3 regions of the Rhizobium sp. WYJ-E13 genome follow, and region 1 is predicted to be linked to each of the others. Evidence: predicted binding sites of a transcription regulator. Region 1 holds the regulator's gene; each other region holds the start of a gene.
The links. Region 1 encodes HrcA, which represses chaperone genes, less so after heat shock. Its sites were predicted from a motif close to GTTAGCACTCNCNNNNNGNGAGTGCTAAC; they were not measured.
Positions count from the first base shown of each region.

Region 2: groES (co-chaperone GroES) is a predicted target of HrcA. The motif match lies at 7,489-7,517, and genes of this name have one in related genera.
Region 3: groES (co-chaperone GroES) is a predicted target of HrcA. The motif match lies at 2,712-2,740, and genes of this name have one in related genera.

Region 1 covers NZ_CP076853.1:873-10,978, reverse strand. The annotation lists gene KQ933_RS00055 (nucleoside hydrolase) at 43-987, shown strand; gene grpE (nucleotide exchange factor GrpE) at 1,061-1,696, opposite strand; gene hrcA (heat-inducible transcriptional repressor HrcA) at 1,808-2,896, opposite strand; gene rph (ribonuclease PH) at 3,074-3,790, shown strand; gene KQ933_RS00035 (VOC family protein) at 3,864-4,280, shown strand; gene rdgB (RdgB/HAM1 family non-canonical purine NTP pyrophosphatase) at 4,290-4,934, shown strand; gene hemW (radical SAM family heme chaperone HemW) at 4,944-6,146, shown strand; gene KQ933_RS00020 (DMT family transporter) at 6,151-7,071, opposite strand; gene gcvA (transcriptional regulator GcvA) at 7,214-8,098, shown strand; gene KQ933_RS00010 (saccharopine dehydrogenase family protein) at 8,194-9,276, opposite strand; gene dnaA (chromosomal replication initiator protein DnaA) at 9,410-10,106, opposite strand, start outside.
Region 2 covers NZ_CP076853.1:409,808-419,913, reverse strand. The annotation lists gene KQ933_RS02055 (hypothetical protein) at 56-685, opposite strand; gene ileS (isoleucine--tRNA ligase) at 817-3,723, opposite strand; gene KQ933_RS02045 (MFS transporter) at 4,141-5,355, shown strand; gene KQ933_RS02040 (bifunctional riboflavin kinase/FAD synthetase) at 5,418-6,401, opposite strand; gene KQ933_RS02035 (TIGR01459 family HAD-type hydrolase) at 6,416-7,264, opposite strand; gene groES (co-chaperone GroES) at 7,574-7,870, shown strand; gene groL (chaperonin GroEL) at 7,928-9,565, shown strand.
Region 3 covers NZ_CP076854.1:1,635,445-1,645,550, forward strand. The annotation lists partial or broken gene KQ933_RS33610 (IS6 family transposase) at 1-34, shown strand, start outside; gene KQ933_RS28960 (hypothetical protein) at 247-504, opposite strand; gene groL (chaperonin GroEL) at 559-2,187, opposite strand; gene groES (co-chaperone GroES) at 2,249-2,563, opposite strand; gene KQ933_RS28975 (usg protein) at 2,843-3,115, shown strand; gene KQ933_RS28980 (hypothetical protein) at 3,211-3,501, shown strand; gene KQ933_RS28985 (Hsp20 family protein) at 3,852-4,322, shown strand; gene KQ933_RS28990 (DUF982 domain-containing protein) at 4,395-4,694, shown strand; gene KQ933_RS28995 (hypothetical protein) at 4,706-4,981, shown strand; gene KQ933_RS29000 (hypothetical protein) at 4,999-5,172, opposite strand; partial or broken gene KQ933_RS29005 (transposase) at 5,147-5,650, shown strand; gene KQ933_RS29010 (universal stress protein) at 5,770-6,231, shown strand; gene KQ933_RS29015 (ABC transporter permease) at 6,361-7,482, opposite strand; gene rbbA (ribosome-associated ATPase/putative transporter RbbA) at 7,484-10,106, opposite strand, start outside.

The DNA of each region.
Region 1 (10,106 bases):
TGCATGCCACAACGACGCGCACCACAGGATGGAACGATTCGGATGGCAGAACCGAGAAAGATCATTATCGACACCGACCCCGGCCAGGATGATGCCGCCGCGATCATGCTGGCCTTCGGCAGCCCGGAAGAGCTCGATGTGCTGGGCATCACCACCGTCGCCGGCAACGTGCCACTGTCTCTGACAAGCCGCAACGCGCGCATCATCTGCGAGCTTTGCAAGCGGACCGACATCAAGGTCTTTGCCGGCGCCGACCGGCCGATCGCGCGCAAGCTGGTCACTGCCGAGCACGTGCATGGCAAGACAGGTCTCGATGGCCCGACACTTCCCGAACCGACGATGCCGCTGCAGGGGCAGCCTTCCGTCGACTTCATCATCGAAACGCTGCGACGCGAACCGGAAGGCACCGTCACGCTCTGTACGCTCGGACCGCTGACCAATATCGGCATGGCCTTCCAGAAGGCGCCCGATATCATCATGCGTATCCGGGAACTGGTGATGATGGGCGGCGGTTTCTTTGAAGGCGGAAACATCACGCCGGCCGCCGAATTCAACATCTATGTCGATCCGGAAGCCGCCGATATCGTGTTCCGCTCGGGCGTGCCCATCGTCATGATGCCGCTCGACGTGACGCACCAGCTTCTGACCCGCAAGGATCGCGTGAAGCGCATGGCCGCGATCGGCACCGCGCCGGCCAAGGCGATGGTGGAGATGCTGGAATTCTTCGAGCGCTTCGACATAGAAAAATACGGCTCGGACGGCGGCCCGCTGCACGACCCGACGACGGTGGCCTATCTGCTGAAACCCGAACTCTTCAAGGGCCGGGACTGCAATGTCGAGATCGAGGTCAAATCCGAACTGACCGTCGGGATGACCGTCGTCGACTGGTGGCATGTGACCGAGCGCAAGCGCAATGCGAAGGTCATGCGCTACGTCGATGCCGACGGCTTTTTCGATCTGCTGGTCGAGCGTTTTGCGCGGATATGATCCGCCAAGATTAGACAGGAACAAGAAAGGCCGCTAACGCGGCCTTTCTTCATTTTCAGGTATTCCTGTCGCCTTAGGCGTCCTTCTCGTCCAGCACCGAGTTGGCCTCAGCTTCCACGAGTTTCGGACCGCCCTTGGCGACGCCGACCATGGCCGGGCGCAGCACGCGCTCGCCGATGGAAAAACCGGCCTGCACCACCTGCACGACCGTATTGTTCGGCACTTCTGTATTCGGCACCTCGAACATCGCCTGATGGAAGTTCGGGTCGAACTTCTGGCCGACCGGCTCCAGTTTGCGAACCCCGTGGCGCTCGAGTGCCGAGAGCATGGAACGCTCGGTCATCTCAACACCTTCAATCAGCGTCGTCAGGCCGGCATCGGCAGCGGCCTTTGCTTCGGCAGGAATGGCGTCGAGCGCCCGGCGCAGATTGTCCGAAACGGCCAGCATATCGCGAGCGAAGCCTGCAACGGAGTAGGATTTGGCGTCCTTGACCTCGCGCTCGGTGCGGCGGCGCAGATTGTCCATTTCGGCAGCGAGCCGCAGATAGCGGTCGCGCAGTTCGGTATTTTCGGCCTTCAGAAGCTCAAGCGCATCCGGTTCGCCTGCATCTGCTTCCTTCACGGCTTCATTCTCGACGTTTGCGGCATCGTCGGCTGCGGCTTCCGCCGTAGCTGCGTCAGGTCCGTTTTGCGTCGTTTCATCAGTCATGACGGTCTCCGGTTCATATATTCTCAGATGCGCCCGATATCGATGTTTGGCCGGAAAAAATCAAGTCTACGTGACGAAGAAGCGAAAATTCGAACGGTTCTGCGAAATATTTCAAAGAGAGCCGCGTGAAAGGCGTGAAACGAGCTGGGCGGTATAATCGACCATCGGGACGATACGCGAATAATTGAGTCGGGTCGGGCCTATGACACCAACTGCACCAACAATGCGGTCATCATCATCGCGATAGGGCGCAACGATCAATGAAGAGCCGGAAAGCGAGAAGAGCTTGTTTTCCGAACCGATGAAGATACGCACACCGGGTCCGCTTTCGGCGAGATTCAGGAGCTCGATCAAGCTATCCTTCTTCTCGAGATCGTCGAACAGTAGGCGCAGCCGGTCGAGATCTTCCGTGCCGCCTACACCTTCCAGCAGGTTTGCGCGGCCGCGAATGATCAGCTGTGCCGGCTTGGACTCGTCCGAACTGCCGGCCCAGACGGCGATACCGCGCTCCACGAGATCCTGCGATAGCGCATCGAGCTCATGGCGAACTTCATCTTTCAGCCGGCTCAATTGCAGGCGCAGTTCCGGCAGCGTCTGGCCGGTCATGTGCGCATTGAGGAAATTGGCGGCTTCGGTGAGCTGCGAAGAGGTGACGCCCGCGGGCAACTCGATGATGCGGTTTTCCACCTGATCGTGATCGCCGACAAGCACCGCCAGTGCCTTGGTGGGCTCCAGGCGGATGAACTCGACATGTTTCAGCACCGAATCGCTCTTGGAGGTAATGACGAGGCCAGCGCCGCGCGAAATGCCCGAGAGCATGCGGCTTGCCTCGTTCATCATCGATTCCACAGGATTGTCGCGATTTCCAGCCCGCACCTGGCGGTCGATACTGGCCCGCTCCTCCGCCGAGAGATCGCCAACCTGCATGAAGGCATCGACAAAGAAACGTAAGCCCACCTGCGTGGGCAGGCGCCCGGCGCTGACATGCGGCGAATAGATGAGCCCCAATTCCTCCAGGTCGCTCATGACGTTGCGCACGGAGGCGGGCGACAGTGACATAGGCAGAAGACGCGAGAGATTGCGGGAGCCCAGGGGCTCGCCATGCTCCAGATAGCCTTCGACGATGCGCCGGAAGATTTCCTTGGATCGTTCATCCAGCGCGGCCACGGCATCTGAAATTGATGTCGACCTGTAGCTCATGAACTTTTCGCACCCGCACTGAATGATATCAGGGAAATATAGCCAATCTGCCCCCCGTGGCAAAAGGGAATTTGCAAATGCGCGCGGCCAATCGTAGAAGCGGGCGACGATACAATGCATGCATGGAATTGCCGGGCAGCGCTTCCGCTTTTCGGCATCATGTTTCAGGAGAAGAGAATGCGGCCTTCAGGCAGAAAAACCGACCAGATGCGCAAGGTCTCCTTCGAGCGCAATTTTTCCAAGCATGCCGAGGGATCCTGCCTGGTGAAGTTCGGCGATACGCATGTGCTCTGCACCGCAAGCCTGGAAGACAAGACGCCGCCGTGGCTGCGCAACACCGGAAAGGGCTGGGTCACGGCCGAATACGGCATGCTGCCGCGCGCAACCGGCGAACGCATGAAGCGCGAAGCCGCTGCCGGCAAGCAGGGCGGCCGCACGCAGGAAATCCAGCGCCTCATCGGCCGCTCGCTGCGCGCCGTGGTCGATCTGACTGCGCTCGGCGAACGCCAGATCACGCTCGACTGCGATGTCATCCAGGCAGATGGCGGCACGCGCACGGCCTCGATCACCGGTGGCTGGATTGCGCTTTACGACTGCCTGCGCTGGATGGAAACCCGCAACATGATCAAGGCCGACCGCGTGCTGAAGGATCATGTCGCGGCGATTTCCTGTGGCATCTTCGCCAACCAGTCGGTCATCGACCTCGACTATCTCGAAGATTCCTCAGCCGAGACCGATGCCAATTTCGTCATGACGGGCGCCGGCGGCATCGTCGAGATCCAGGGTACGGCAGAAGGCACGCCTTTCACCGAGGAGGAATTCTCTTCGCTGATGGGCCTTGCCAAGGCAGGCATTGCCGAACTGGTCGACTTGCAAAAGCAGGCGATCGCCTGAGGCTTCCATTCAAGCCTAGCCAGTGAATTTCCTTGTCCCTGCTTCCGGGGCAAGGCCGGACAAGGGGCGGGCAATGGCGCAACCCATCAAAGGCATTCTCGAAACAGCGCTTTATGCAACCGATCTCGATGCGGCCGAAGCTTTTTACGGGAATATTCTGGGCCTTGAGAAGATTACGCGTTCGGGCAACCGCCATGTATTCTTCCGCTGCGGGCCGGGCGTGCTCCTGATCTTCAACCCGGAGGAAACGGTGAAGCCGCCGGCACCTGACAGCCTGCAGGTTCCGCCGCACGGCACGACCGGAAAGGGCCATGCCTGCTTCAGGGTTTCGGGAGATGATCTCGATGCGATGGCCAGGAAGCTGAAGGCTGCCGGCACCGCTATCGAATCCGAGGTTCACTGGCCGCAGGGCGGCCGATCCATTTATTTCCGCGATCCCAGCGGCAACAGTCTGGAATGCGCGGAAGCGAAAATCTGGGGCATGGAATAAGGATATTTTATGCGCAAGCTCGAAACCAAGACCATTGTCGTTGCCAGCCATAACCAGGGCAAGATCCGTGAGATCCAGGATCTGATCGGGCCGCTGGGCTTTACTGCCAAATCAGCTGCCGAGCTCAATTTCATCGAACCCAAAGAAACCGGGACGACCTTCGAGGAAAATGCGACGATCAAGGCGCTCGCCTCGGCGCAAGCCTCCGGCATGCCGGCCCTGTCTGATGATTCAGGCCTCGTCGTCGATGCGCTCGGCGGTGATCCCGGCGTCTATACCGCCGATTGGGCGGAAACCGGCAATGGCAGCCGCGATTTCAACATGGCCATGGAGAAGGTCGAGAGAGCACTGGAAAAGGCCGGCGCCACCAAGCCCGAGCAACGCACTGCCCGTTTCGTCAGCGTGCTCTGCCTTGCCTGGCCGGATGGCCATACCGAGCTTTTCCGCGGCGAAGTGGAAGGCACGGTCGCCTGGCCGCCACGCGGAACACAGGGTTTCGGCTATGATCCGGTTTTCCAGCCGGAAGGCTATGATGTGACCTTCGGCGAGATGAGCGCGGAAGAAAAGCACGGATGGAGCATCGGCAAGCCGCAGGCCCTGTCGCACCGCGCTCGCGCCTTCAAGCTCTTTGTCGAAACCTGCCTGGAAGCATAAGGCCAAGCTTTGAACATGATCGAGTCGCCTGCACTGATGCGCGATGCAAAACTTCTGCCCGATACCGGTGAGCCCGGTTTCGGGATCTATGTGCATTGGCCTTTCTGCGCGGCGAAGTGTCCCTATTGCGATTTCAACAGCCATGTCCGGCATCAGCCGGTCGATCAGGAACGCTACGTCGCGGCCTTCCTGAAGGAGATCGCAACGGCTCGTCAGATGAGCGGGCCGAAGACGGTGACCAGCATCTTTCTCGGCGGCGGCACGCCGTCGCTGATGAAGCCGGAAACGGTCGACGCGATCCTTGATGGCATCTCGCGGCACTGGCACGTTCCTGACGGTATCGAGATCACGATGGAGGCCAATCCTTCCAGCGTCGAAGCGGAACGCTTCCGCGGCTATCGCGCCGCCGGTGTCAATCGTGTCTCGCTCGGCGTGCAGGCGCTGAACGATCGCGATCTTAGATTCCTCGGTCGGCTGCATGATGTCGCCGATGCGCTGAAGGCGATCAAGCTCGCGCGCGACATCTTCCCGCGCATGTCTTTCGACCTGATCTATGCCCGCCCAAACCAGACGGTGGAAGAATGGGAGCGGGAACTCAAAGAAGCCATTTCCTACGCTGTCGACCATCTCTCGCTCTATCAGCTCACCATCGAGGAAGGCACGCCGTTCTATGGCCTGCACAAGGCCGGAAAACTGGTCGTACCTGACGGAGATCAGTCGGCCGCGCTCTACGAAGCCACGCAAGAGATTACCGAGCGCGAAGGTATGCCGGCTTATGAAGTGTCCAACCACGCCCGGCCCGGCGCGGAGAGCCGCCACAACCTCACCTACTGGCGCTATGGTGACTATGCCGGCATCGGCCCCGGCGCGCATGGGCGCCTGACGCGCGGCGCAGAAAAGATCGCGACTGCTACGGAACGCAAGCCGGAAGCCTGGCTGGAGCTCGTCGAACGCGACGGGCACGGTATCATCGAGCAAGAGCGTCTCGGTTTCGATGAGCAGGCCGATGAATTGCTGCTGATGGGGCTGCGTCTGAAGGAAGGCGTCGACCTTGCCCGCTGGCAGCAGCTTTCTGGCCGCGATCCCGATCCGAAACGCGAAGAGTTTTTACTGGAGCACGGCTTCATCGAGCGGATCGGCAATTCCCGCCTGCGCTGTACGCCGGCAGGCATGCTCATCCTTGATTCCGTCGTCGCAGACCTCGCCTGCTGAAGCGTCAGGCGACGCGTCTCCTCCCCAGATTGACGAGCCTTCCATCGATCGCCGCAAGGCCGACCGCGATCAGGGCCATGCCGAGCAGATGCTTGAGCTGCAACTGCTCGCCGAGAGCCGCCGCGCCGAGCAGAATCGCGCTCACGGGGATCAAGAAGGTCACCAGCATCAGGTTAGTGGCACCTGCCGTGGCCAGGATTCGGAAGAAGAGCACATATGCTACGGCAGTCGAGAGGATCGCAAGGCCTGATAGCGCCAGCCAAGTCTCGGTGGAGGGCATGGCGAGCGTCCAAGGCTGGTCGACGACCAGGGCGATCGGCAGCATCAGTACCGTCGAAGCCGTCACCTGTCCGGCGGCTGGAATAAGCGGCGCAAGGCCCATCCGGCGGAATCGCCGTCCCCATATGCCAGCCAGCGAATAGGAGAAGGCCGCACCGAGGACCGCAAGTTGGGCAAGCACGTTCGAGCCGAGATCCTTCAAAGCGTCGAAGCCGATCATGTAGGCAACGCCGGCAAATCCGACGATCACGCCGAAAAGACGGTTTATCGTCAACTTTTCGTCTGCCGTCAGCACATGAGCAACGATCACGGCGAAGAGCGGCGTCGTGGCATTGAGGATCGAGGCAAGGCCGCTTGCAATATGTGTCTGGCCCCAGACGATCAGGCAGAAGGGGATCATGTTATTCAAGAGCCCCATGCCGAAGAAAGCGATCCAGCTCTGCCTGTCGCGCGGCATGGCGTGGCCCATGGCATGCACGATCAGATTGAGCGCGATAGCGGCAAGCAGCACGCGTCCGGTCACGATGGTGAAGGGCGGCAGTGTTTTCACGAGAATGCCGTTGAAGAAGAAGGAGCCGCCCCAGAGAAGCGACAAGACGATCAGCATAGCCCATTCTACGGCGCCCATGGATTTCTGCAGTGCCATGACAATCTCCTTTATCGAGTTCTGCTAAATCGTCCTTCGCGGCGCATCCACGAAGATTTGCCAGAAATATCCATTTTTATTAGTATTCCTTATCGTCTGACAAACGAGCATTTCTTCCTTTATGATTGAGCTGAGCTAAAGCATGAATGATACATTGCCCCCGCTATCGGCCCTACGCGCATTTGAGGCGGCAGCGCGTCACCTGAGCATGACACAGGCGGCGCATGAGCTGCATGTCACGCCCGGCGCTGTCAGCCTGCAGATCCGTGATCTCGAGGCTTCGCTCGGCGTCTCGCTTTTCGAGCGGCGGACCCGGCAAATTCTGCTGACGGCGGAAGGCCGGGACTATTTCGCGACGCTGCGCACCGCCTTCCAGCTCGTGCGCGAGGCAACGGCATCGCTGACCGCACGACGGCGCGGCAATGCGCTGGCGCTCACCTGTACGGCGGGTTTTGCGACGCACTGGCTGCTGCCGCGGCTTCAGCGGTTCGAGGACATGCATCCTGATATCGATGTGCGCATCAGCGCCTCCCACCGCATGTTCGATTTCGAACGCGACGGGATCGATCTCGCCATCCGCCATGGACTTGGCGGCTACGAAGGGCTGATCAGCGAACGGCTGGTCGATGACGAGTTGGTACCGGTCTGTATACCGACGATTGCCGCAGCGCTTGGCGCAGATCCTTCGCCCGACGATCTCGCCGGATATCAGCTCATCCACGACGTCTACCGCCGCGACTGGCAGCTCTGGCTGGCGGCCGCGGGCGCAACGAAAGTCGATGCCTCCCGCGGTCCTATCTTCAGCGACGGCAATGGCGCTTTCGAAGCGATGAAGTCAGGCTTCGGCGTGGCGCTGATGCGCCGCTCCTTCATCGAGAAGGAGCTTGCCGAAAGCCGGCTTGTGGCGCCGTTTCCGTTAGGGCTCACAAGCAAGCTCGCCTACCATCTGGTCTATCCGGGCACAGCGCTGGAGCGCCCGGCGGTCGCTGCGTTTCGACGCTGGCTACTTTCGGAAGCGACGGCTTAGAGCAGTCCCGTTTACTTCGAAACACGGAAATGCTCTGCTTTTGTCTTTAAGCAATTCCGGACGCAAGACCGCTGCGCACGTTTGCGGGAATTGCTTTAGTCCCTGCTCGTCGCCCCTGCCTTGAAGAGACTACCCGTCGGCGTCTTCAGGAACATCTCCAGTGGAATATGCTCCTGATGCAGGAAACCGCTGGTCGGCAGCAAGCCGTCGCGGACCATCTCGATGACGGCAACCACCGACGCCGATGTCGTCCAGGCGATCGCGGTGCGCCGCGCGCCGGCAATCTCGATCGGATAATAGGCGCGCACGAACTCCTTGCGGCGCAGGGTGCCATTGATCGTGCCTTCGGCCGCGACATGCACATAGACGACGTCGTCATCGACCGGTGGCTTTGCATTGGTCAGGATTTCGCCGGCGAGCTGTCGCCTGTCGCGCATCAGAAGCTCATGGAAGAAGAAATTCATCAGCTCCATATGGCCCGGATAACGCATCGTCTTGTAATCTAGGTTATCGACCTTGCCGAGCATGGTGTCACACATGGTGCCGAGACCGCCAGAGGTCGTGAAAGCCTCCAGCTTGACGCCACCGACATAAATCGTCTCATGCCATTCCATCGGCGAGACGAGCTTGCGCACGCCGCCCTCGATGACCTCACAGTCATTCAGATATTCATTGACCACGCCTTCCGGCGACCAGTTGAAGGCATAACCCAGAAGTCCGGTCGGGTTCTGTGGCAGAGCGCCGACGCGCATGCGGATCGAGCGGCAGCGGTCGAAGCCATCGGCAAGACTTGCGCCGACGATGCCGACGAAGCCCGGCGCCAGGCCGCATTGCGGCGCCATCAGCCCGCGAGCGGTCTTGGAAAGCTCGATAATGAAATTGGTGGTCGGCACATCCTCGGTCAGATCGAAATAATGGATGCCGGCAAGATGAGCGGCGCGCGCCAGCTCGATATTCAGATGATAGGGCAGGCAGGACAGGACCGCCTCGACGCTCGACAGCAGCTCACCGATGACGGAGACGTCGGTGATATCGCCGGCCCGGCATTTGAAGGGCGGGTCGCCCACGGGCGGTTGCGCATCAACGCCGATAACCTCGAAGCCGCCCTCATGCAAAAGCGTTGCCGCCAGCCGCCCGACCTTGCCCAGGCCGATCACGGCAATCCGTTCAAAACTCATTGATGTCCTCCCGAGCGCCGACATTCGTCACCGACGCAATTTTCTCACGTGGAGGCTGTATAGAATAAAACGCTTATAAAAGAAAACAGCCGGGATCACTCCCGGCTGCCGGTTCACGGTGGCAATGCACCGATTATTCGTTGATGAGGCGCTTCAAGAGCTCGATCTCATGCGAAAGCTTCGTGTCTCCCGAGATCAGTTCCTCGATCTTGCGCACGGCGTGCAGAACCGTCGTATGGTCGCGTCCACCGAAGCGGCGGCCGATCTCCGGGAAGGAGCGCGGCGTCAGTGTCTTCGCCAGATACATTGCGATCTGGCGCGGCTTGACAATGACGCGCGTGCGGCGGTTCGAAACCAGTTCCTGGCGCGAGACGTTGTAGTGACGCGCGACGATACGCTGAATATCCTCGATACGCACACGGCGCGGCTCGCCGGAACCGACGAGATGGGCGAGAAGCTCATCCACACGTTCGATCGACAGGTTCGGCTCGAAGGAGCGGCGGAAGATCAACTGGTTGAAGGCGCCTTCCAGTTCGCGGCCGCTCGCAGTGATGTTGCGGGCGACATGCTGCAGCAGCTCGGCCGGGATTTCCAGTGACGGATCTTCCAAACGGGCCACCATCAGACGACGCTTCAGGATTTCGAGACGCATCTCGTAATCCGGGGCGTCGAGCTCAATCGCCACACCGCCCTGCAGACGCGAACGGACGCGCGGGTCGAGCGATTCCAGCTCCCAAGGCGCTCGATCGCCGGCGACGACGACCTGCTTGGCGCTGTCGAGCAGCATGTTCAGCAGATGGCAGAACTCATGCTGGATCATCTTGCCCTGC
Region 2 (10,106 bases), 410 kb from region 1:
AGGACTGCCGCTATGCTGACGCGACGCAGTTGATCGACGCGACGCCGCTAAAGTCTTACTGAAGGATCTGCCACCACTTGGTGCCGCTGTTTGCGACCGCTGCATCCTTCTTACGCTGCTTCGCCTTCTTCTGCTCCGGTGTACCGAGGTCGTCGAGCTTTGCCGGATCATCCACGGCGCGATATTCGGTCGGCGGATCGGAAATGTAGCGGCGCTGGTCGATATAGGCACCCTTCTGCAGGGCGCGGGCTTCGCGATAGGCCTTGGTCTGGGCTTCGGTCGTCTGGCGACCGCCTTCGATGGCGGAACTTGCGAGCGGCGAACGATAGCTCGGATTGTCCGAATTCTCGTCGGCTTCCTTGACGAGGCGCTTACGGGCTTCTTCCGGCGATTCAACCCACTGGGGATTGTCCTTGTTGGCCACCGTCTGCTGCGGCTGAACGAGGGTTTCCTTCTGGTCTTGCGCGGGCATGACCAGCGTCGGGCGCGGGGTGTATTTCACGCCGGTATTCTTGGGACCCGGACCGGTCAGCGAAACGGACTGGCCGAGATCGTCGGCAAGCTGTTCCATGGCGGTCTTGTCGGTGCCGTAGGTCGGGCTGCTGGCGCAGCCGGACATCGTGGAGCTTGCCGCCAGAACAAGAGACAGGCAGGCGCCCAAACGGAACCAATGCGTCGCTAACATGAAAACCCTTCCCGCATGCCGGAATCAGTACTGCCCACCGGACAATCGTCCCCCTGACGCAAAAATCCGGCCATTTTCAGGCAGCTTTTACCGGATGAACGCCATAAAGGCAATTCACCCGGCAAATATCTTCAGGCACGGATGCCGAGTTCGCGAAGTGCTGCAGCGTCACGCGCCGAAACGTCGGGATAATCAGGATCGGAACCGACATCGGTGGTGATGCGCCAGGAACGGGCACATTTTACGCCTTCGGCAAGCTTCGGAACGACAGCGACTTCAGGCACCTCCGGCAGACGGAACGCGTCAGCCGGGCCGGCGCTCGCCTCGACTGCGATACCCGAGGTGATGCAGACTTCGCTGAAATCCTGCCCTTCGAGCGCCTTGAGAAGTTCCGCATCGGCAACGTAGACGACGGGAGCAGCTTCCAGCGACGAGCCGATGCGCTTGTCCTTGCGCTCGATTTCGAGCGCACCGGTCACGACACCGCGGATCGCGCGGATCTTCTTCCACTTTTCGGCCAGCGCATCGTTGCGCCATTCCCCGGCAACCGGGGCGAACTGCTCCAGGTGTACCGAGACGGCCGACGGGTTACGCGAGAGCCAAGCCTCTTCGGTCGTGAAGGGCAGCATCGGTGCAAGCCAGGTCACCATGCAATCGAAGATCATACGGATGACATAGAGCGCCGAGCGGCGGCGAAGGCTGGAGGGCGCATCGCAGTAGAGCGCATCCTTGCGGATGTCGAAGTAGAAGGCCGAGAGCTCGACATTGGCGAAGTCGATGAGCGCACGGGCGATCTTCTTGAAGTCGAAGGCGTCGTAGTTTTCGCGCACGAGCTGATCGAGTTCGGAGAGGCGGTGCAGCATCAGCTGCTCCAGCTCCGGCAAATCGGCGAGCGTGATGACCTCGCCCTTGTCGTGGGCAAGCGTTCCGAGCATCCAGCGGATCGTGTTGCGCAGCTTGCGATAGGCATCGACATTGGTCTGGATGATCGTCTTGCCGACGCGCAGATCGTCCGCGTAGTCCGAGGTCATAACCCAGAGGCGAAGAATATCGGCACCGGCATCCTTCATCACTTCCTGCGGCGAGGTGACGTTGCCCTTCGACTTCGACATCTTCTCGCCCTTCTCGTCCATGGTGAAACCATGGGTGAGGACGGCGTTATAAGGCGCACGGCCACGCGTCGCAGCCGATTCCAGCAGCGATGAATGGAACCAGCCGCGATGCTGGTCGGAACCCTCAAGATAAAGATCGGCCGGCCACTTCAGGTCGGGGCGGTCTTCCAGCGTGAAAGTGTGCGTGGAGCCCGAGTCGAACCAGACATCGAGGATGTCCATGACCTGCGACCACTTGGCCGGGTCATGCTCGTTGCCGAGGAAACGCTCCTTGGCGCCTTCGGCAAACCAGGCATCGGCACCTTCGGCATCGAAAGCATCAAGGATACGCTGGTTGACGGCATCGTCCTGCAGCACCTGGCCCTGCTCGTCGACGAAGACGCAGATCGGCACGCCCCAGGCGCGCTGACGGGACAGAACCCAGTCCGGGCGCTGTTCGATCATGGCGCGCAGGCGGTTCTGGCCGGCGGCGGGCACGAAGCGGGTGTCGTCGATCGCCTTCAGCGCCCGGGTGCGCAGCGTCGTGCCGTCCGCCAGCGTCTTGTCCATATAGACGAACCACTGTGGCGTGTTGCGGAAGATGACAGGCTTCTTGGAGCGCCAGGAATGCGGATACTGATGCTTCAGGCGGCCACGGGCAAAGAGCGCATTACGTTCGATCAGCGCCTTGATGACGCGGTCGTTGGCATCGCCCTTCTTGCCGTTGTCGTCGATCACGCGCGCGCCTTCGAAGCCGGGTGCGTCAGCCGTGTAGAAGCCGCCATCGTCAACCGGGAACGGGATCTTGGTGTCGATACCCCGCGCCTCAAGTGAGCGGGCAGCTGACATCCAGGCATCAAAGTCTTCGCGGCCATGGCTGGGTGCAGTGTGCACGAAGCCAGTACCGGCATCGTCGGTGACGTGGTCGCCATCGAGCAGCGGCACAGTGAATTCATAGCCACCGCCGACACCCTTGAGCGGATGGGCACAGGTGATGCTGGCGAGATCGGCAGCGCTGACGTCAGAGAGGCGCTTGTACTGCAGTTTTGCCTTGGCGAAGGATTCTTCGGCGAGCTTGTCGGCGAACACAAGCTTTTCGCCCGGGCGCGGGCCGAAATCGTTCTCGGCGGCTGTCACTTCGTAAAGGCCATATGCCACGCGCGACGAATAGGCGATCGCCCGGTTACCGGGGATCGTCCAGGGCGTGGTGGTCCAGATGACGACGAAGGCATCCTTGAGGCCACCAGAGCCCTTTGCGACCGGAAATTTCACCCAGATCGTGTCGCTCTCATAGTCGTGATATTCGACTTCGGCTTCCGCCAGCGCGGTGCGTTCGACGACCGACCACATGATCGGCTTGGAGCCGCGATAGAGCTGGCCGCTCCTGGCGATCTTCAGGAGTTCGCCGGCGATGCGGCTTTCGGCGTGGAAGTTCATCGTCAGATACGGGTTTTCGAAGTCGCCGACGATGCCGAGACGCTGGAATTCGCCGCCCTGGATGGCGATCCATTTTTCGGCATAGGCACGGCATTCGCGGCGGAATTCGATCATCGCCGACGGCTCGGTCAGGTCAGGCTTGGCCTTGCCCTTGGCGCGGTAGTTCTCTTCCTCGATCTTCCATTCGATCGGCAGGCCGTGGCAATCCCAGCCGGGAACATAGTTGGAGTCATAGCCGCGCATCTGGAAGGAGCGGGTGATGACGTCCTTGAGGATCTTGTTCAGCGCGTGGCCGATATGGATATTGCCGTTGGCATAGGGAGGGCCATCGTGAAGGACGAATTTTTCGCGGCCGGCGGCGGAAGCACGCAGCTTCTTGTAGAGATCCATCTGCTGCCAGCGGGCAACGAGCTCCGGCTCCTTCTGCGGCAGGCCGGCGCGCATCGGGAAATCCGTCTCAGGCAGATAGAGGGTCTTCGAGTAATCGATCTTTTCGGCTGTGTCGGTCATGTGTGACAATCGTTTCTGGCGGCCCGGACAGGGCGCGCGGACGTGAAATCTGTGGTGACGGAGAGCGCTCGTTCAATCCAAGCGCCGAAAACCCGGACCTTCCGGCCGCTCAGCGCGCGCGGAAGACCGGGCCGATAATTCGTATCGAATGCGCCAGCCGGAATTTACTCATCGCGCCGGTTCATAGGCGCTTTTAAGCGGAAAAGGAAGAGGGATTTCAGTCCCTCGGCTTCACGAAGGGCGCCTGCCAGCGACGAGTCGGCAAACGCCCGCAACATGCCATGGCTGCGATTTTGTTGCTCCTAATACAAAAATCCAAAGCGCCTGTCGAATTCCCGATCGCCCGAACGTCTTTGACTCGCAGGCATGGGAAATTCATCATGCCGATCAAACCCGCCCGCAAGGAGTGATGTGGATATGAGCAGTTCCTATCGTTGGGTTATCGTCGCGGCCGGCGCACTGATGACGTGCGTTGCCCTCGGCGCCATGTTTTCTCTCGCCATTTTCCAGCAGCCGATCGCAACCGCGACCGGCTGGTCGCATGCCGGCATCGCCAGCGCCATGACGCTGAATTTCATCGTCATGGGCATAGGCGGCTTCTTCTGGGGCGCTGCCAGCGACCGATACGGACCGCGCCCGGTCGTGCTGATCGGCTCCGTCATCCTTGGGTTGGCGCTGATGCTTGCCAGCCGCGCGGAAACGCTTCTGCAGTTCCAGCTGACCTATGGCGTGCTCGTCGGTCTCTCGGCCAGCGCCTTTTTCGCACCGATGATCGCCGCAACGACGGAGTGGTTCGACGAGAACCGCGGCCTTGCCGTCTCCCTGGTTTCGGCCGGTATGGGCGTTGCGCCGATGACGATCTCGCCCTTCGCGCGCTGGCTCATCACATCATATGAATGGCGCCCGGCGATGATGATCATCGGCATCGGCGCTCTCATCCTGATGATCCCGGCCGCCCTTCTCGTGCGCCGCCGGCCGTCGCCGCCTGTCGATGCACATGACGTCACCCTTTCAGCCGAAGGCAGCGGCCCTGATCTCTGGAAGGTGTTCCGCTCGCCGCAGTTCATCGTGCTTGGGCTTACCTTCTTCGCCTGCTGTGCGGCTCATTCCGGGCCGATCTTCCATATGGTGAGCTACGCCACACTCTGCGGCGTTGCACCGATGGCTGCTGTCAGCATCTACAGTGTCGAGGGTCTCGCCGGCCTCGGCGGGCGCCTGCTTTACGGCACGCTGGCGGACCGGATCGGCGTCAAGCCAGTCATCATCGCAGGCCTGCTGGTGCAGGCGGCAGCCCTTGCCACCTACCTCGCCATCAGCAAGCTTGGGGAATTCTACGCGCTCGCCGTCATCTTCGGCAGCGCCTATGGCGGGGTGATGCCGCTCTATGCCGTACTGGCGCGTGAATATTTCGGCCCGCGCATCATCGGCACGGTGTTCGGGGCCGCGACAATGCTCTCCAGCATCGGCATGGCCTTCGGCCCGCTGGTCGGCGGCTGGATCTACGATACCTATGCCGATTATTCTTGGCTCTTCATCGGCTCCGCCCTGGTCGGGCTCGGTGCGGCGGCAATCGCGCTCGCCTTCCCGCCGTTGCCGCGGCAGAAGGCGCAGCCTGCGCTCAATCTGTCCTGAGCGTTTCTTTGTTTTTACGCAATTCCGGACGCAAAACGCTCAAGCGCTTTTGCTGGAATTGCTCAGTCGAAACAGAGCTTCCGGTCGAGCTCGCCGAGCGGTCTCACACCTTCGAGAAGCGCCCTCGCCTCCTCCTCGTCGCGCTTGATCTGCGCGACGAGCGGATCGAGCCCATCGAACTTCAGTTCAGGGCGCAGATAGCCGAAGAAGGAGACCGAACAAGTCTGGCCGTAGAGATCGCCGCTGAAATCGAAGAGATAGGTTTCGAGCAACGGCACGCCGTTTTCCGTCACCGTCGGGCGCCGGCCGTAGCTTGCCACCGCATCATACAGCCTGCCGTTTTCGAGGCGGAAACGAACGGCGTAAATGCCGGCTGCGAGTTCCGCCTCCGGCGGCAGCTGCATATTGGCGGTCGGGAAGCCGAGCTGGCGGCCGAGCTTCTCGCCATCGATCACCTTCGCCTGCACCGTATAGTGATAGCCGAGCATGGCGGCGACGGAGGAGACATCGCCTTCCTTCAGCAGCGCACGGACATGGCTCGATGAGACGACATCCGTGTTCTCGTCGCGGAATGCGTCGATCAGAGTGACGCCGAAACCATATTTGTTGCCGGCATCCATCAGGAAGGCAGGTCCACCTTCCCGGCCGCGGCCGAAATGGAAGTCGAACCCGGTCACAACTTCGGAGGCGCCGAGCCAGTCCTTCAGGATGGAATGGATGAAATCATCCGCCGAGCGCTGCGAGAATTCGTAGTCGAAAGGATATTCGATGACCGCGTTGAAGCCCAGCTCCTCCAGGATGCGTGCCTTGAAGGGCGCCGGCGTCAGGCGGAAGACCGGCGCATCCGGCTTGAAAACGGTGCGCGGATGCGGCTCGAAGGTCAGCACCAGGGCGGGTATGCCGCGCTCCCGTGCGATATCGAGTGCCCGGTTCAGCACCGATTGATGGCCGCGATGAACGCCGTCGAAATTGCCGATGGCGATGACGCCGCCTTTCAGATGCTCGGGTAGCGGATCGCGGGTTTCATTGCGGTGGAACACGGTCATCGATTTGTTTTCTCTTATGCGAGGCGCGGCATCCACCACTTGGGTGCGGCTTTTTCCCGTTCGAGATAGGCGTTGAGGATCGCCTCGTCGGTCTCGCCGTTCAACGTATATTCCTTCGCGTGGATGCCGCCGCTGATGTAGAGAAGGTCGAGCCCATAATTCAAGGCGCCACGAACATCCGTCGGCATGCCGTCGCCGATCGCCAGCACACGGTCGATGGGGAAATCACCGCGGACCTCGCGGGCAGCGGCAAGGGTTGCCTCATAGATCGGCCGATGCGGCTTGCCGGCGATGCGGGTGGAGCCGCCGAGCTGCTCATAATAGGCGGCCATGGCGCCGGCGCAGGGAATGATGCGGTGGCCGCGCTCGACCACTAGATCGGGATTGGCGCAGATCATCGGCACGTTGCGGGATTTGAACTCCAACAGCATGTCCGTGTAGTCCTCGGGCGTCTGCGTCTCGTCATCGAAGAAGCCAGTGCAGACGACCGAGGTGGCTTCGCCGGCGGCAGCGCGCTCGATATCGAGGCCTTCGAGGATCGGGCTGTCGCGCTCGGGACCAAGCAGGAAGACCTCGCGTGGACCTTCGGCGATCAATGCCCGCGTGACATCGCCCGAGGTGACGATGCGGTCATAAGCGCCGTCGGGCACGCCGATCTGGCGCAACTGCTCGACGACCTGCCAGGAAACGCGCGGCGAATTGGTGATGAGAACGACGGCCAGACCTGCGGCGCGGGCCGCCTGCAGCGCCTCACCAGCCTTCGGAAACGGATCGACGCCGTTATGCACGACACCCCAGACATCGCAGAACACCGCGTCATATCGATCGGTGATCTCGGAGAAATTCGCAATCCGCTTTGCCATTCCACTATCCTGCTTCGCTTACAGTCACCGGTGACATTGCAAAGGCGGGCTTCAATGGCAAGGCATTTTCTATATCAGGCCAAGAACGCCGGAGGCTCAAAAGCTGGACGTGAGCAAAGCTCGGTAACCACGCCGGACAAATCCCGCCTGTCTTCACAATTCCGGCACAAAAATCCGTGAAGGCTCTTCTTGACTCCTTCAGGAGCCATCCCTAAATGCACGGCGCTAGCACTCACAGGAGTTGAGTGCTAACATCCACCTTGTGGGCCACCCCGGTCCGCGAATGTCATTTGATCGAGGGATTAGACAATGGCAAGCACCAATTTCCGCCCGCTTCACGATCGCGTCGTCGTCCGTCGCGTTGAATCCGAAGAGAAGACCAAGGGCGGCATCATCATCCCGGACACCGCCAAGGAAAAGCCGCAGGAAGGCGAAATCGTCGCTGTCGGCTCCGGCGCCCGTGACGAATCCGGCAAGGTCGTAGCACTCGACGTCAAGGCTGGCGACCGCGTTCTGTTCGGCAAGTGGTCGGGCACCGAAGTCAAGATCAACGGCGAAGACCTTCTCATCATGAAGGAAGCCGACATCATGGGCATCATCGGCTGATCCAGCCGTTCGCCTTTTACCCGATATCGTTGACACCCCTTTTCAGGAGTTCTCAAAATGGCAGCTAAAGAAGTAAAATTCGGCCGCGGCGCGCGCGAAAAGATGCTGCGTGGCGTCGATGTCCTCGCTGACGCAGTGAAGGTCACCCTCGGTCCCAAGGGCCGCAACGTCGTTATCGACAAGTCCTTCGGCGCTCCGCGCATCACCAAGGACGGTGTTTCGGTCGCCAAGGAAATCGAACTCGAAGACAAGTTCGAAAACATGGGCGCCCAGATGGTCCGCGAAGTTGCTTCGAAGACCAACGACGTCGCCGGCGACGGCACCACGACTGCAACGGTTCTCGCACAGGCCATCGTTCGCGAAGGCGCAAAGGCAGTTGCTGCCGGTATGAACCCGATGGACCTGAAGCGCGGTATCGACCTCGCTGTTGCTGAAGTCGTCAAGGATCTCCAGGCCAAGGCCAAGAAGATCAACACGTCGGAAGAAGTTGCCCAGGTCGGCACGATCTCCGCAAACGGCGAAAAGCAGATCGGTCTCGACATTGCTGAAGCAATGCAGAAGGTCGGCAACGAAGGCGTTATCACCGTCGAAGAAGCCAAGACCGCTGAAACCGAACTCGAAGTCGTCGAAGGCATGCAGTTCGACCGCGGCTACCTGAGCCCCTACTTCGTCACCAACCCGGAAAAGATGGTTGCTGATCTCGAAGACGCCTTCATCCTCCTGCACGAAAAGAAGCTCTCGAACCTGCAGTCCATGCTCCCGGTTCTCGAAGCTGTCGTTCAAACCGGCAAGCCGCTCCTCATCATCGCTGAAGACGTCGAAGGCGAAGCTCTTGCGACCCTCGTCGTCAACAAGCTGCGTGGCGGCCTGAAGATTGCTGCTGTCAAGGCTCCGGGCTTCGGCGACCGCCGCAAGGCCATGCTGGAAGACATCGCTATCCTCACGGGCGGCACTGTCATCTCCGAAGACCTCGGCATCAAGCTCGAGTCTGTTACCCTCGACATGCTCGGCCGCACCAAGAAGGTTTCGATCTCCAAGGAAAACACCACGATCGTCGACGGCGCTGGCGCCAAGTCCGACATCGAAGGCCGTGTTGCCCAGATCAAGGCCCAGATCGAAGAAACCACCTCCGACTACGACCGTGAAAAGCTGCAGGAACGTCTTGCCAAGCTCGCTGGCGGTGTTGCCGTCATCCGCGTCGGCGGTTCGACGGAAGTCGAAGTGAAGGAAAAGAAGGACCGCATCGACGACGCCCTTAACGCGACGCGCGCTGCTGTTCAGGAAGGTATCGTACCGGGCGGCGGCGTCGCTCTGCTGCGCTCTTCCACAAAGATCAAGGCCAAGGGCGAAAACGACGACCAGGAAGCTGGTATCAACATCGTTCGCCGCGCTCTCCAGGCTCTGGTTCGCCAGATCGCTGAAAACGCAGGCGACGAAGCTTCGATCGTTGTCGGCAAGATCCTCGACAAGAACGAAGACAACTACGGCTACAACGCCCAGACCGGCGAATATGGCGACCTGATCCAGCTCGGCATCGTCGACCCGGTCAAGGTTGTCCGTACGGCTCTGCAGAACGCGGCTTCGGTTGCTTCGCTGCTGATCACCACGGAAGCCATGATCGCCGAGCTGCCGAAGAAGGACGCTCCGGCAATGCCGGGCGGCATGGGCGGCATGGGCGGTATGGACATGATGTGATAGGCCGAAGGCCTTTCACAGCGTCGTCCGTAAAACCGCCCATCATCCAAGATGGTTCAGCGCGTCAAGCGCGCTGAACAGGCGGTATGGACATGATGTGATAGGCCGAGGGCCTTTCACAGCATCGTTCATGAAACCGCCCATCATCTAAGATGGTTCAGCGCGTCAAGCGCGCTGAACAGGCGGTATGGACATGATTTAAGGCTCTGGTCATCCATCTGGGCCATCCGGTTCAGTTCAGGAAGGGCGGTCTTCGAGCCGCCCTTTCTTTTATTCAAGCGATTCGAAGAACACCTTGTTTAATAAGTCGCTTGAACGTTTAATCTGCTGCAGAAAGCGTGATTTTTTGATCGAGGCTTTCGCGAAGCTTGCGCCGCGGCACATTTTTCAATTGCGAAGAATTCGGATGCAAAGCTCATAACCTACGAAGATTGTATGCTGTGCGGCGAGTGGAACCGTTTCCACGGCCCGAAAAGCTGAGTTCGAGCCACAGAATTAGTGAGAAACCCACAAATCTGCAGAAAACCCTTGTCATAACGCC
Region 3 (10,106 bases), on a different replicon from region 1:
GATCGCCCGTGCTGTGTGGCTTTACTTCCGCTTCCGGTGCGACGCAGGCCGAACTCGCCGAGGCATTAGCCTGGGCCAACAATGACGAAGCCCTGATCGGTGAGGGGCGCCCTCTGCCGACGGACAAGACTGCGGCCCTGGTTGACCTGTTGGTTTTGGAGGAGGAGTTGGAATAAGGTGGGGCGGCACTGGGCGATGTTGATCGTAGCCGCGGCTTCATGCAAGGATTGGCCGCGGCTCCCAGCTTCATTCTGGGCGCTGATCAGGACAAGCAGCGCTGTGGCTTGAGATGGTCTGCTGCGCCGCGGAACTGATCGCGTCAAAAGATTCAAGCGCTGCCGACAGCAACTGCGCGTGATCCCGTATTCCCTTACTATACAGTTTTGCAACCGAGGTGGTCAGCTTCCCGATCGCGAACGCGTCGCGAGCAACGCCCCTGGATGCCGCAATTTCCTTGATGACGGCTGCGCAAAGGCGTGCGTCTTCTTTCGATGGCAAGCTCATAGATACCCCACAAGTGGCTCGCCCCAGATGTTGGGGCGAGCCTGGCTTGATAGCTTAGAAGTCCATTCCGGCGCCAGCCGGCAGGGCCGGCGCGGCGTCTTTCTTGGGCTTCTCGGCAATCATGGCTTCCGTCGTTACCAGCAGGCCGGCAACCGAAGCAGCATCCTGGAGCGCCGTGCGCACGACCTTGGCCGGATCGATGACGCCTTGGGCATAGAGATCGCCATATTCATTGGTCTGCGCATTCCAGCCATAAGAGAAGTCAGTTTTCTCGCGCAGCTTGCCGACGATGATCGAACCTTCGGCGCCGGCGTTCTCAGCGATCTGACGGACCGGAGCCTCGATCGCCCGGCGAACGATCTCGATGCCGACCTTCTGGTCCTGGTTGGCGGCATCGAGATTGTCGAGGGCCTTGACGGCCCGCAACAGCGCAACGCCACCGCCCGGCAGGATGCCCTCCTCGACGGCCGCACGGGTTGCATGCAGTGCATCGTCGACGCGGTCCTTCTTCTCCTTCACTTCGACTTCGGTCGATCCGCCGACACGGATAACGGCAACGCCGCCAGCGAGCTTTGCCAGGCGCTCCTGCAGCTTCTCGCGGTCGTAGTCGGAGGTCGTCTCCTCGATCTGGGCCTTGATCTGGGCGACGCGGCCATCGATTTCCGCTTTGGAGCCGACGCCATCGATAATGGTGGTGTTCTCCTTCTCGATCGCCACCTTCTTGGCCCGGCCGAGCATGTTGAGGGTGACGTTCTCGAGCTTGATGCCGAGGTCTTCGGAGATCACGGTGCCGCCTGTCAGGATGGCGATGTCCTCCAGCATCGCCTTGCGGCGATCGCCGAAGCCCGGAGCCTTGACGGCCGCAATCTTCAGGCCGCCGCGCAGCTTGTTGACGACGAGGGTCGCAAGAGCTTCGCCTTCAACGTCTTCAGCGATGATGACCAACGGCTTGCCGGACTGGACGACGGCCTCGAGAACCGGAAGCATGGACTGCAGGTTCGAGAGTTTCTTCTCGTGAATGAGGATATAGGGATCCTCGAACTCCACGCGCATCTTGTCGGCATTGGTCACGAAGTAAGGCGACAGGTAGCCGCGATCGAACTGCATGCCTTCGACGACCTCGAGTTCGGTCTCGGCGGTCTTGGCTTCTTCAACCGTGATCACGCCTTCGTTGCCGACCTTCTCCATCGCTTCGGCGAGATAGCGGCCGATCTCGGCATCGCCATTGGCGGAGATGGTGCCGACCTGCGCGATTTCGGAATTGCTGGTGATCTTGCGGGCGTTGGTCTTCAGTTCCTTGACGACGGCGTCGACGGCGATATCGATGCCGCGCTTCAGGTCCATTGGGTTCATGCCGGAGGCGACGGCCTTGGCACCCTCCTTGACGATCGCCTGAGCAAGCACCGTGGCAGTCGTGGTGCCGTCACCGGCAAGATCGTTGGTTTTGGAGGCGACTTCGCGCAGCATCTGGGCGCCCATGTTTTCGAACTTGTCTTCCAGTTCGATTTCCTTGGCGACCGAAACACCGTCCTTGGTAATACGCGGGGCGCCGAAGGACTTGTCGATGACGACATTGCGGCCCTTCGGGCCGAGCGTCACCTTCACCGCGTTGGCGAGCACGTCGACCCCACGCAGCATGCGTTCACGGGCATCGGTGTGAAACTTGACTTCTTTCGCAGCCATTTCCTTAACTCCTCAATAGGCAGCTATCTGACTGATGGGTTGGATTGACGGGGTTATCGCCTCAGGCGGCCTTTTTCTGCTCGGCCTGGGCTTCGATGATACCCATGACATCGCTTTCCTTCATGATCAGCAGGTCCTCGCCATTGATCTTGATCTCGGTGCCGGACCATTTGCCGAACAGGATGCGATCGCCCGCCTTGACGTCGAGCGCCTGGATCTGACCGGCCTCGTTGCGGGCGCCAGGACCGACGGCGATAACCTCGCCTTCCTGCGGCTTTTCCTTGGCGGTGTCGGGAATGATGATGCCCCCCTTGGTCTTTTCTTCGGATTCGACCCGGCGGACGAGAATGCGATCATGAAGCGGTCGGAACGACATGTTTTCCTCCGTTGAGCAAAAATGATGACGTTGATCCCCTGGCCGGACCGGATGACCAGTCCGGGCGGGTGCAAAATCTCGATCGAGCCTTTTGCGCGAAATGATCTGGTTTTGCGATTTTTCGATTTCAAGAGGGAGACACAAAAAAATCAGCACTCATATTCCTGTGCTGCTAACGCACTGGAAAGGAACAACAAACTGGCGTGCGACGTTAAAAATCCCGTTGATGGCCACAAAATTTTGCGCCACTTTCACAGTGTCTTGAAACGGAGATGAAGCATGCAATTCTCATCGGATCTGGAACGTCAGCTCAACGGCTACGGGCTGACAACCGCGCACATCCTCTACCGCATTCCTGATTTTGAATCCGTGCTGCAAACCTATGTCTGGCAGGACTACGATCTGGCTCCCGATTTCCCTGAAATGCACAGGTTCCTCGATTTCTGGCAAACCACCCTCGAAGGGCCGCTCCATTCCGTCAGGTATACCCATCAGCGTCTGATCGGACCCAATGAATGGCGTCGTGTCGAAGGTGAATTCAAGCTTCACTGAGGTCTTGAAACAGAAATTTTCTGTTCCTAGGTCTTTCGCGGCCGAGGCTTGATGAGCTCGGTCAGCAGCGCACGTCTGTTCAGAGTGAGACCGAAATGGAAGAGAAGATCAAAATCATTAAAGACCTCAGCATCGAGGAGCGGGAAGAAGTCTTTGTCGATGTCGCGCGCGTTCTGGAGGGGACCGCACACGAGGCCTATGTCGAAGGCAACCGGCACTTTGCCGCACTCTCGGCGAACATGGCTCAGGCAATCCGCGTCAATGCCGATGAACTGGCCCGCGACGATGTCCAAAACGCCGAGCGCGTATTGCTGCAGGCCGCGGCCATGATCTCGCAGTTCAATGCCGTTCATCCCTATCGGATGGTGAGCAAGGCAGTGCACTGACGATCACGGCGCCCTCCTTTCCTCGCCTGATCGTCGCACGATGGCGATTGCGCTTTGGAAAACCCGACCAGCGTGGCATTCAGGCGTTGCCTCACCCCTGTATCCTGCCTGCCGACAGCGAGGACCAGATCCAGGTGACCCGCGGATGACCAAGCGATTGAGGGCGTGAGCGATAATCTCCAAGAAATGACTGCACATGACTGTCGAAGTTTTTTCTGCTGGGCGCTCTTGAATCCGAAAACCCCGAAAACCAAATCGATTGCCGCCAGCCGCTTAAGACAGGGCTGGCCGTGCTGAGAGCGCCGCTTTCGGCGCTCTCATACCCATGTTGCTTCAAGGAGGATATGGCTATGGCAACATCTTACGATTATGCACCCCTCTACCGTTCGAGCGTCGGCTTCGACCGAGTTTTCAATCTTCTCGAAAACGCCCAGCGCGCCCGTTCGATCAGCGACTGGCCACCCTACGACATCGTCAAGACCGGTGACGACAGCTACCGGATCTCGATTGCGGTGGCGGGCTTCGAACAGGCCGATCTCGACATCACCTTCCAGTCCAACCTTCTGACTGTCACCGGCAAGAAGCAGGAGACGGCGTCGGAAGGCTACCTGCATCGCGGCATCGCCGGCCGGCCGTTCGAACACCGGTTCGAGCTCGCTGATCATGTCCGGGTGAACGGAGCTGACCTAAGGAATGGTCTCCTCTCCATCGATCTGGTTCAAGAGGTCCCTGAAGCGCTGAAGCCGCGAAAGATCGACATCCAGGCCAACCCGGCCCAACGGGCTTCGGCGGTGCAGATCGAAGCGCAGAAGGCGGCTTAATCAGAACTGAGGAGAAAAAGGGCGCCGTCGTGACGGCGCCCGTCGACATTCCGGGTTGGGAAGGAGAGAGTCATGAAACCCGACATGTTCAAACAACCTGTGTGCATCCTTGTCGGCCTCGGCTTTCCGGCTAAGGTCCGCAGCGTCATGGATGCCTACACATACCTTTGCGAATGGCCTGCATCGCTCAGGGATACCGCCCACTCGGTGGCACTGAAGGCTTGTGGCGCGGCACTGCGCGGCGAGATCGAAGCGGAGACCGCGCGTGGCCTGTTTGCCGCCTTCGCCGAGAAACACGATCTGCTGGCGCCGGAGATCGATGCTATCGCCGCGTCTCACCTTCGGCGCGACAGAGATCCGCACGTGCGCTAAGGAGGCCCGATATGCACGATATGTTGCAGCAGGTCGCAAGCAATGCGATGACGATGGGTCCGGCGATCTTGTTCCAGAGCATGCAGCTTCAGCGGCCGATAGACGTGGTGAAAGCGGCAGCCCTGCCTGCCGATGACAAAAGGACGATCCTCGCGGCATGGGCTTCGGACTTCTACGCGGTCGATTCAAAGCCGGCGTTCCGTCATATTCCCGGAACGCCGGAGCCGGTTCCGATCGATGAGATCCGGTTCGCACTCAAAGAACTTGACCGGCGTTACGGTCCCTGATCTTTGACGTTTCAGGCCTATTTCATCAACGTGGCAAGCCGCTTTATGGCCTGGTCCAGCGAACGTTGCCCGTCGCAATAATCCTGCCAGGCGTTCGTCTTTTCGAGGAGCGCCGGCAAGGTGCGAATGGTGAAGCGCTTCGGATCGAGATCGGTCTTCACCTGTGTCCAGGTCAGCGACCGTGGCGACAAACACTGGCTCTGGCGCGCTGTCGATCAAGATGGTTTAGTGCTCGACGTTCTCGTGCAGAATCGGCGCAACACGAAAGCTGCCTGGCGGCTGATGCGCAAACTGCTGAAGGCTCAGCGCCATGCGCCTCGGGTCATAATCACTGATAAGCTGCGGTCCTACGATGCCGCAAAGACATAGACCATGCCTGGCGTCGAGCATCGTTCGCACAAGGCGCTCAACCACCGAACCGAAAACTCCCACCAACCAACGCGAAGGCGTGAGCGGACTGTGAAGCGCGTCAAGTCACGCAGGCAGCTCCAGCGCTTCGTCTCGATCCACGACCCGATCGCCAATCTCTTTCACATTCCTCGGCATGACATTGCCTCAAACAATCATCGCGACCTGCGGACCGCGGCAATGCAGATGTGGAACGAGATCGCTCATTGCGCTCGCTTGACAGTGGGGGCGTCCATACAGAGCTCACCCAGTCGCCGTTAACTTTACAATGCCCCTGCGTCAAATGTGATGCAGGCCGTTTCTTGATGTCGGTCAATGTCTGGTCCACGCGGGAGGCTAGAATCGCATAACGATCTAGCGGGCAAGGGTAGTGATCCGATATGTACCGAACGATAGTCTGCGCTATAGGCAACGGCCCTCGCGAAACGGCCGAGCGCATCCTGAACAAAGCAGCCGGCCTCCTCGACAAGGATGGTTCGATCTTCGTCATCCACGCCGTCGAAACCATGCCACACTACATGACCACGAGCCTACCGGAGGACTTCGAGACCGCCGCCATAAAGGATGCCGAGGAGAAGCTCACCTTGCTCTGCCGGCAGATGAAGATCCCCGCTGCAGTCGAGGTCCATACCGGTAGCGCAGCCAGGGTGCTTTTGGCCGTCGCGCGGGAGAAGCAGGCGGACCTCATCATCCTGTCGACCCATGTCGCAGATATTACCGACTATATTTTCGGGGCCGTGGTCGACCGCGTGGTGCGTCACGCCAAATGCTCGGTCCTCGTCGATCGCAAGCAAAGTCCGGCGCATAAGCCGAGCCGCGCGGTGGAGACGGCGGCGCGCTGATCACCGTGCGCCCTTGGCAATGGCGCGGCGTGTTTTTTGCCTTCGTTCAGACCTTCTCCCCGTACATGACGCAAAGGGATTGCCAGGTATGGGCAGCCTGCGCACGACGTCGCGGCATCGCCATCATCCCTACCGCGCATTCGCCAGCGCCCGGCGGAACCGCATGAGCGCGCCGCAAAAGAAAAGCACGCCGATCACCGTGAGCGCCGCCATCTCCTGCCAGACCGCATCGAAGCCGGCGCCGCGGTAGAGGATCGCCTGCGACAGCGACACGAAATGTGGCGCGGGCGAAACCACCATCGCATATTGCAGCCAGAGCGGCATGCTGTCCATCGGCGTCGTGCTGCCGGAAAGCAGGTTCATCGCAATCAGGATAGGCATCGAAATCAGCCCGAATTGCGCCATCGAACTTGAGGCAGTCGCGATCAGGATGCCGAGCGACGTGACGGAGAACTGGTAGAGTACCGCGCAGAAGACGAAAAGCCAGATCGAACCGGCGATCGGCACCGAAAGCAGCCCTTCGACCACCACAACGAGCGACAGCACCGCCGCCACGATGATGACCAGCCCGTTCGCCCAGACCTTCGACATCATGATCTCCGCCGGCGTGACCGGCATGACGAGAAGATGCTCGATCGTGCCATGCTCCCGCTCTCGGACCAGCGCTGCGCCGGTCAGGATGACCGAAAGCATCGTCACATTGTTGATGACCTGCATGACCGCGGTGAACCAGGTCGATTGCAGATTGGAATTGAATCGTGCGCTCACGACGAGATTGACCGGTGACGCGGCGGCGCTGTTCGGCAAGGCTGCCGCCATCTCCTGCAGAATAATGCTCTGGATATAGGTGGCTCCGTTGCCGGCCTGCGCCATGGCCGTCGCGTCGATATCGAGCTGCAGCGAAGGCTTGCGACCGGCAATCGCATCCTCCTCGAATTTGGGCGGGATCTCCAGCACGAAGACGAATCGACCGGCATCCATTGCCGCATCCACCTCATCGGCGCCGATCAACACCGGCGCCTTGAAGAAGGGCTGCAGCATCGCATCCCGTAGCCGTGTCGAGAGCATCGAACGGTCCTCGTCGACGACGGCGACCGAGGCGTTCTCGACCTCGAGCTTGGCACCGGTCGAAACCGTATAGACGGCGATGGTGAAAGTGTAGACGATGAGGACCATCATCACAGGGTCGGCCTTCAGGCTGTAGAGTTCCTTGACGCCGAGGCGGAAAATACGGTTGAGCTTGCCCCACATGTCAGGCACTCCGCTTTCTGAGTGCCACGAGGGCGGCGCCAACGAACACGACACCGAAACCTGCAAGAACGATGAGGTTGGGCCAGAGTTCGGCAAGGCCGAGACCCTTTGTGATGACGCCGACGCTCAGGGGCTGGTACCAAGCCGAGGGAAAGAGCAGCCCCATGAACCGCCCGCCCCCGGAGAGCGACGAGACCGGCACCAGCAGGCCGGAAAAATTCACGGCCGGGACGATCGCAACGATCGCGGTCGCGAAGATCGCCGCCACCTGGCTGCGCACGAAGCTCGAGACGAAGAGACCGAAGGCCGTCGTTGCGAGGATATAGAGGATCGAGCCCGCCGCAAGCAGGCCGATTGAGCCCTTGATCGGTACGTCGAACACGAGGCGCATCATCAGCACCAGCATCAGGAAACTGACGAAGGCGATCGCCACATAGGGAAGCTGCTTGCCGAGCAGGAATTCGATACGGGTGACCGGCGTCGCCTGGAAATTGGCGATCGAGCCGGTTTCCTTCTCCTTGACGATGCCGAGCGCGGTCATGATCGCCGGGATCAATACAAGCATCAGCATGATGACGCTCGGCACGATCGCATTGGCGCTCTTGAAATCCTGATTATAGCGGAAGCGGCTTTCGATATTGACGGGATAGGGCTGTTCGAAGCGGCCCGAATGCCGCGCCGAGACATCGGCGAGATAGGAGGAGACGAGACCCGAAACGTAACCGCGCGCTGTCTCGGCACGGAACGGCATCGCGCCGTCGAGCCATACGGAGACCTCGGGCGCCTCCTGGCGCATGAGGTCGCGGCCGAAATCGGGCGGGATCTCGATGCCCATCATCAGTTCACCATCCTGCAGCCGATGCTGCAGTTCCTCGCTCGAGGCAATCGGCGGCTGCTCCTGGAAATAACGCGAACTCTGCAGGCTCTCCACCAGCTGCCGGCTTTCTGAAGACTGATCCTGATCGTAGACGGCGAAAGGCAGATGCTCGACATCGAAGGAGATGCCGTATCCGAACGTGAGCATCAACAGGACCGGCCCGAGAAGCGCGAAGACGAGCCGTGCCCGGTCGCGCAGGATTTCGATCGTCTCGCGCCGCGCATAGGCAAAGAGCCGGCGGGGGTCGAAGAGCCGCATGGGTAGGGCGGTCTCGCCGGCGAGCGCGGTGCCCCCGGCATCGGCCCCGGCGCCCTCACCCATACCCGCCTCTGTCAGCACCGCGATGAAGGTTTCCTCCAGCGTCGCCTCGCCCCGCTCGGCACAGAGTTCGGCCGGGCTGCCGATCGCCAGCACCTTGCCGGCATGCATCAGTGAGATGCGGTCACAGCGCTCGGCCTCGTTCATGAAATGCGTCGACAGGAAAATCGTGACGCCGTCGCGCCGCGACAGCGTTATCAGTGATCGCCAGAAGGCGTCGCGCGCCACCGGATCGACACCGGACGTGGGCTCGTCGAGGATCAGCATTTCCGGCTTGTGGATGACGGCCGCCGCAAGCTGGAGACGCTGGCGAATGCCGAGCGGCAGGTCTTCCGGCCGCTGGTCGGCGAATTCGCCGAGATCATATTCGGCGAGCATCTCGCCGACGCGCCGATCGATATCTGCCGCCGGCAAACCGAAAAGACGTGCATGCAGCCTCAGGTTCTGGCGAACGGTCAGCTCGCCATAGAGAGAGAATGCCTGCGACATGTAGCCGACGCGCTTGCGGGTCTCGATATCGCCGGCCTTCAGCGGCTGGCCGAAGAGCCTTGCGACACCCTCGCTTGCCGGCAACAGCCCCGTCAGCATCTTCATTGTCGTGCTCTTGCCGCTGCCGTTCGAACCGAGGAAGCCGAAAATCTCGCCCCTCGCAATACGGAAGCTGACATGATCGACCGCGACGAAATCGCCGAAGCGGCACGTCAGGTCTTCCGCCTCGATTGCCGGCGGTCCGTCGACGATCGCGCGCGGCGTGACGATCAGTGGACCGCGATCCAGCTCGCCGGTATTCGGCATCAGCGCCGTGAAGGCCGCCTCCAGGGTCTGCTGCCGGGCCTGCCGCATGATATCGCCGGGGCTGCCGGTCGCGATCAGCCTGCCCGCGTGCAAGGCGGCAAGCCAGTCGAAGCGTTCGGCCTCCTCCATATAGGCGGTGGCGACGATCACGCTCATCTGCGGCCGCCGCTCGCGAATGTGATCGACGAGCTCCCAGAACTGCCGACGCGAGAGCGGATCGATGCCGGTCGTCGGTTCGTCGAGAATCAGCAGATCGGGATCATGCAGGAGCGAGGCACAGATACCGAGCTTCTGCTTCATGCCGCCCGAAAGCTTGCCGGCGGGCCGATCACGAAAGGGCAGCAAGCCGGTCATTCGCAATAGTTCGTCCATGCGCGCACGGCGCTGCAGACCGACCTGGCCGAAGAGGCGACCGAAGAAATCGAGGTTTTCCGCGACGCTCAACGTCGGATAGAGATTGCGTCCGAGGCCCTGCGGCATGAAGGCAAGGCGGCCACGAGTGTCACGACGATGGCGCCGATCGGCCATGTCGCCGCCAAGCACCTCGACATGTCCGTGCTGGATGCGGGTAATACCCGCCGCAAGACCGAGCAGCGTCGATTTGCCGACGCCATCGGGGCCGATCAGTCCGGCC